2 regions of the Propionispora vibrioides genome follow, and region 2 is predicted to be linked to the other one. Evidence: riboswitches for the same ligand, from Rfam matches in the RefSeq annotation. Region 2 holds a riboswitch; the other holds the start of a gene.
The links. A riboswitch is a leader RNA that binds a small molecule or an ion and turns the genes downstream of it on or off. The one in region 2 is predicted to bind FMN.

Region 1 (3,411 bases), on a different contig from region 2:
GCAAAGGCCCGACTCCCCGCAAAATTGTACTGCCTGATTTTCAGGGAACGCCTTTAACTACCGTGAGTACACAGCTGGAAAGCCTGAAGCTGAAGCAGGGCAAGGTAACGGAAGAGGCCAGCGACAAGTATCCTCCCGGTACGATCATCGGTCAGAATCCGCCTGCCGCAGCCGAGGTGACGGAGGGCACTTCTATTGATTTTACTGTGGCAAGAAGTGCGCCTAGTGCCATTAAACGGGCTATAGTACAGATTACTGTGCCTGACGGGGCGTCGCGCCAGGTTGTCCAAATCGTAGTTACAGACACCAATGGCCGGCGAGTGGTTTACGAAAGCGCTCACAAGCCTGGCGATAAGATTGAAAAGCAAATTGAAGGCGTAGGGCAAGTGCGCATGCAGGTGTATCTGAATGGAACACTGACCCAGGAGCAGACATTGTGATGCAGGGGAATGAGTTAATACAGGGCATTGTAGTAAAGACCTATAATAGCTTTTACTATGTGCAAACCAATTCGAGCCAAATTACTTGCACCCTGCGAGGCAGAATGAAGCAGGAACGTTTTTCCCTGTTAGTTGGGGATATCGTGCAGTACACGCTCAACGGACCGGATAAGGGAGTTATTGAGCAGATTTTACCTAGGCGTACCAAATTGGAGCGACCGATGGTCGCCAATGTTGATCAAGTAATCGTCACATTTGCCGCTGCCACACCCGACCTTCATGTGGGACTTGTCGATCGTTTTCTGGTGCTTGCCGCTTTGTCCGGTTTAAAAGCATACCTGTGCATAAATAAGATTGAGCTATTGCCGGCGGACCGTTTGCAGGATATTATTAACCTGTACCGAGCGATCGGCTATCCGGTGCTTGCTCTCTCCGCCAAAGAGGGCACCGGTGTAGCGGAATTAAAACAGATTCTGTACGGAAAAATTTCCGCTTTCGCCGGTCCGTCGGGTGTGGGAAAATCAACTCTTTTAAACGCAATAGAACCGGGGTTTCAATTGACTACCGGTGAATTAAGTGAGAAGATTGGACGTGGCAAACATACGACACGGTTTGCCCAGTTATTGCCGTTAGCGGGAGGGGAAGGGTTTGTCGTCGACACCCCTGGTTTTAGCTTTACGGAGTTTTCCGGCATTAAAGAGGCACAGCTGGCAGATTGCTTTCCGGAAATGGAACCATACTCGGCCCATTGCCGGTTTTCTTCCTGCCTTCACGTCAAGGAGCCGCAGTGCGCGGTAAAGGAAGCCGTCACTGACGGCCACATAGCTCAGAGCCGCTATGCCTCTTATTTGGAGATTATCGGTGAGCTTCGGGAACAACGGAATAAGTTTTAGAGCGTGTCCTGTAAATTTTTAAAAATTCCGTTTGACTAATCGTCAATATTTTATTATCATATACCTATACATAAGAATAGATTTAGCCTTTGGGGCAAGGTGAAAAAGAGTGCATCTTTTAATTCCTTACCGGCGGTAAAGCCCGCGAACCTTTGTGGTTGATCTGGTGAAATTCCAGGGCCGACAGTATAGTCTGGATGGGAAAAGGCTACAAACGGGCCATCAGTTTAATAGGCTTGGTATGTTATTTCCCTAAAACCCCCTGCGGTTTTTAGGGGATTTTTATTTTATAGGAGGCTGGCATGGATGAATTATATATGAAACAGGCACTGATGCTGGCGGCGCAAGGGCTGGGACGTACATCACCCAATCCTGTTGTTGGGGCGGTCATTGTTGCTGATGGCAGCATCGTCGGCCAAGGCTGGCATCAGGCTGCAGGAACACCCCATGCTGAAGTACATGCGCTCGCCCAGGCTGGGAGACTGGCACGAAATGCAACGCTATATGTCACATTAGAACCTTGCTGCCATCATGGGCGCACAGGCCCCTGCACAGATGCCATAATTGCAGCCGGTGTGAAAAGGGTCGTTGTGGCAATGACTGATCCTAATCCGCTTGTCAGAGGAAAAGGCATTCAGAAACTCAGACAGCATGGTCTTGAGGTGCTGGAGGGAGTTTGTGCCGCTGAAGCGGCACAGCTGAACGAAGTATTTATCAAATGGATTGCCACAGGACTGCCCTTTGGTGTATTAAAGACGGCAATAACACTGGACGGTAAAATTGCGACCTATACAGGCCATTCCAAATGGATTACCAGTGAGCGTTCAAGAGAGTATGTCCATGGCTTGCGTAATATGTACGATGCTATCTTAGTGGGAATTGGAACCGTTCTTGCCGATGATCCGTCGCTAACGACGCGCTTGCCGGGCGGCGGCAAAAATCCCATCCGCGTGATTGTGGACAGTAAGGGACGGATTCCGTTAGAGGCAAAGCTGCTTTGTGACTGTGAGGCGCCTGTCATCATAGCTGTCGGGCCGGAGGCTTCGGCGGAAAAACTGGCAGCTTTGCAAGCGAAGGGGGCAGAGGTCCTTACACTGCCGTTGGTTGCCGGGAGAGGTGTTTCGTTACGACATTTATTTGTTGAGCTTGGTCAACGAAATATAACAAGTATTCTTGTGGAAGGCGGGGCCGAGGTGAATGCTTCGGTACTAGCGGAGAATGTGGTAGATAAAGTGCACTGGTTTATCGCACCTAAAATAATTGGCGGCAAAACGGCGCCGGGACCTGTTGGTGGATTGGGACTGAGCGATATGGCGCAGGCTACCGTACTTGAAGACATGCAGGTGAAAAATATTGGAAAAGATATATTGCTGACTGCTTACATGCAGCGAAGGGAGGGCCGTGATGTTTACAGGACTTGTGGAAGAATTGGGAACAGTGAGGGCCATAGCTAGAGGCCAGAAGTCGGTTCGTTTGACGATTAATGCCAATACTGTGCTGGATCAGACAAAATTGGGTGACAGCATTGCCGTTAATGGCACTTGCCTTACCGTAGTAGAACTGGCGAACGGTTGGTTTGCCGCTGATGTAATGCCGGAAACTGTTGATAGAACTGCATTGGCAAATTTAAGACCCGGTGACTATGTTAATTTGGAAAGAACACTCCGGGTTGGCGACCGCTTGGGAGGGCATATTGTAGCAGGTCATATTGACGAAGTAGGACGCATTGCCGTCAAGGAGAAAAATGATATTGCCATTCTAATCAAGATTACGGCAGATGCCGAAATTATGCGGTATATTATAAAAAAAGGTTCTATTGCCATTGATGGCATTAGTCTTACCGTAGTCGACTGCGGCGATCAGTGGTTTACCGTATCATTAATTCCGCATACAGCTTCTCTGACCACTTTGGGACATAAACAGAAGGGAGATCCGGTTAACTTGGAAGTCGATATGATCGGAAAGTATGTGGAAAAGCTCTTGGGGTTGCCGCAAAATCAGAGCGAAACTGGTAAGCCTGTCGGTATTACCATGGAATATCTAAAGGATCATGGATTCTAGAAAACGAAGGAGAGGTT
Region 2 (3,411 bases):
AACCTTATGAACGGGGGCAGGCGCTGGGCATCTGGAGTGCCATGGCGGCAGCCGGCAGCGCGATGGGACCAACCATCGGCGGCTATTTGATCGAACATTTTAGTTGGCGGTCCATCTTTTTTTCGGTGGTTCCCCTGTGTATTATTTGCATTATGCTGGCTTTTCTCATTATTCCAAAATTTGAGCGAAATCAAAAGGCGGGGGCCGATTATCTTGGCGCAGGCTTTTTGATTCTCAGCATCAGTTCACTGCTGATTGCGCTTAATCAGGGACAGAAGGAAGGCTGGGATTCTTTATATATTGTTTCGCTGTTCTATACGGCTGGTGCCGCCATGGTGCTGTTTATCATGGTCGAGCTATATGTAAAACAGCCGATGATTGAGCTGACGCTGTTTAGAAACAAAAATTTTGCCATTGCCAATATCATCGGATTTTTATCCTTTGTCGCCATGTATGGCGCGATGTTTTTGCTGCCCTTCTTTTTAAAGACCATCTTAAATTACAGTTCCATGACGGCAGGCATTATGCTGCTGCCCATGACGGCCACCATGGTGGTGTTTGCCCCGGTCGGCGGTCGGCTGGCCGACCGCTTCGGGTCGCGGCTGCCTACCGCTTGCGGCATTTTGCTCATCTCGTTGGCCATTTATCTGTTGAGTCAGATCAATCCTGATTTTTCGTCCCGGAACTTTTTCATCCGTCTGGTTATGCTGGGGATTGGTCTGGGTTTTACCATGTCGCCGTTAAGCAACTGTGCCATTGCGTCGTTGCCTAAGGACAAGATCGGGGTCGGGTCGGGCGTATTTAATCTGGCTAAAATTATCGGTGGCAGTATTGGCGTTGTCTTTGTTGAAACTTTGCTGACCAACCGGGAAATCCATCATTCCCAGGTATTGAACGCCTATCTGAATCCGGCGGTCCGGTCGACGCAGGAACTGTATAGCCTGCTGCGGACGTTATGGGGCGATAAGGGGATGGATAACCAACTGCTATCCGAGGCCTTGCACGGCTGGAGCACCGGACGGGGACTCCTGCCGGAGCAGTACGCCCAATTCAAACTGTTACTGGGACAAATGCTGCAGCAACATGCCAGCGTATTGTCTTTTGAAGATGTGTTTTTTGCCTTGTCCCTTCTTTGTTTGTGCGGGGCGTTCTTTTCTTTCTTTATTACAGGTCGCCGGGCTGAAGCTGATTAGAGTTGTAGCCGGTGGTGAAAACAGGGCATATACTGGCAGTGAACCGCTGCCGTAACGGCCGGTTGAAGTACGGATGGAGGATGTGATGGTTGTGGCCGTGGCAAGCGATATTAACGACGTGCTAAGAGTGTTTGTTTTTGGTAATTTGAGCAGCATTGTCAACAATGAACCGGTGGTGGTGCCGGCCGGCATCGACATTCTCCTGCAGGTTAATGTTTTGAACAATATGGGAGCGCTGGGACTGCCGCCGGATATTGCACAAATCACCGAAAATTACTTTGTCGCCGGCGCCGGCAGCCAGATAACGGCTACTTGAGTATTGGTGGAAAATCTGGTATGATAAACAAAAAAATAAGACGATATATCTTCGGGGCAGGGTGAAATTCCCAACCGGTGGTAAGCAGTTTTCGCTGCAAGCCCACGAGCCGTAATACTATTCTTCTATAAAGCGTGATGGTTTTAATGGGAGAGTAGTATAAGGCAGACTTGGTGTGATTCCAAGGCCGACAGTACAGTCTGGATGAAAGAAGATAAAAGAGGATCTTTTCAGCCCGGAGATTTTCCGGGCTTTTGCTTTTCCCGGATAGAGGGAGGACTTGTAATGTATAAGACGCAGTATCTGGCAAAGATCGGTCTATTGGCAGCGGTGGCTACTTTGCTGATGTTTTTTGAAGTGCCTGTTCCGATGCTGCCGGCCTTTTTGAAATTGGATATCAGTGAACTGCCGGCGGTCATTGCCGTTTTTTCCCTGGGACCGGTGGCCGGTGTGCTGGTCGATTTGATCAAAAATATGCTCCACATAGCAGGAACCCAGACGGCCGGCATCGGCGAACTGGCCAATTTTCTGGTGGGCGTAGCCTTCTTAGTCCCCGCCGGACTGGTTTATCGCCGGCATAGCTGCTACCAGGGAGCGCTTCTGGCGTTGACGGCCGGCTCGGTAACCATGGTGGCGGCGGCTTCGCTGCTTAACTATTTTGTCTTGATCCCGCTATATCAGGCGGTGCTGCATTTCCCGCTGGAACAAGTCATCGCCATGGGATCGGCGGCCAATCCGCATATTGTTGATTTAAAAACCTTTGTTACCTTGGCGATTGCGCCGTTTAACGCCATTAAGGGCCTTGTGATTGCCGTATTTACCCTGCTGCTTTACCGTAAGGTATTGCCGCTGCTGCATGAAGGCTAGCCACAGGCCGTTGACTTAGAGTAAGGGGTTGTATCATTTGTTTAAGGAATATTTACAGAAACACAGCGTCCTGGCCGACGGGGCGATGGGAACCTACTATGCGGCGCTCACCGGCCGTGACACCGCCTTCTCCGAACTGGCCAATCTGACCGAACCGGCTCAGATTCAAGCTATCTATTGCCAATATATCGAGGCCGGTGCCAGGCTGATCCGGACCAATACATTTTCTGCCAATTCTTTTTCGCTGCAATTGCCGCAGGAAGAAGTGAAAGAAATCATCAAGGCCGGCTATCATATTGCCCGGCAGGCAGCCGCCGGGAAGAACGTCTGGGTGGCGGCCGATATCGGTCCGGTACCCGAAATTATTTCCGGAACAGCCGAAGGGGATCGCAGCCGGATTTTAGCGGAATATCTGTTCCTGGCCGATACTTTTTTGGCGGAAGGTGTTGACCTGTTTGTCTTTGAGACCTTCAGCAGCACCGACTATCTGGCCGAGGTGGCCGCTCATATCAAGCGGCAGCGGCCGGAGGCCTTTATCTGGGCCCAGTTTGCCACTACGCCGGACGGCTTTACCCGCCGGGGCATCAGTAACGAACGGATTGTCCGGGAGGTTAAGCAGATTGCCGCTATTGACGCCTACGGGTTTAACTGCGGTGTTGGGCCGACGCATTTATATAATGCGCTGAAAAACCTGACCGGACGCGACCGCGGCGATATTGTCTCAGTCCTGCCTAATGCCGGCTATCCGGAGATTGTCAATGAACGTACGGTGTATGCTCAGAATCCCGATTACTTTGCCGAAGTTATGGAACAAATCAGCGCTTTGGGCGTACGGATTTTAGGCGGCTGCTGCGGTACAACGCCGGAACATATTAGAAAGACGGCTCAGCGACTGAATCAGTCGGCCGTTTCGCCGGTGGAAGACAGACCGGTGACGGTGCGGGAGGTGCTTCCGGTCAAGGCCGCGCCTAACCAGTTGCGTGACAAACTGTCGCACGGCGAATTCGTAGTTGCCGTGGAGCTGGACCCGCCCTT

Region 1: linked by a shared signal. The riboswitch ahead of ribD (bifunctional diaminohydroxyphosphoribosylaminopyrimidine deaminase/5-amino-6-(5-phosphoribosylamino)uracil reductase RibD) and the one ahead of BMW43_RS19005 (ECF transporter S component) in region 2 are both predicted to bind FMN.

What each region holds. Positions count from the first base shown of each region.
Region 1 is NZ_FODY01000001.1:130,446-133,856, reverse strand. Features, by position in the region: gene pknB (Stk1 family PASTA domain-containing Ser/Thr kinase) at 1-440, shown strand, start outside; gene rsgA (ribosome small subunit-dependent GTPase A) at 440-1,333, shown strand; FMN riboswitch at 1,415-1,546, shown strand; gene ribD (bifunctional diaminohydroxyphosphoribosylaminopyrimidine deaminase/5-amino-6-(5-phosphoribosylamino)uracil reductase RibD) at 1,636-2,787, shown strand; gene BMW43_RS00735 (riboflavin synthase) at 2,738-3,394, shown strand.
Region 2 is NZ_FODY01000034.1:8,391-11,801, forward strand. Features, by position in the region: gene BMW43_RS18995 (DHA2 family efflux MFS transporter permease subunit) at 1-1,193, shown strand, start outside; gene BMW43_RS19000 (hypothetical protein) at 1,279-1,509, shown strand; FMN riboswitch at 1,553-1,729, shown strand; gene BMW43_RS19005 (ECF transporter S component) at 1,795-2,376, shown strand; gene BMW43_RS19010 (bifunctional homocysteine S-methyltransferase/methylenetetrahydrofolate reductase) at 2,414-3,411, shown strand, end outside.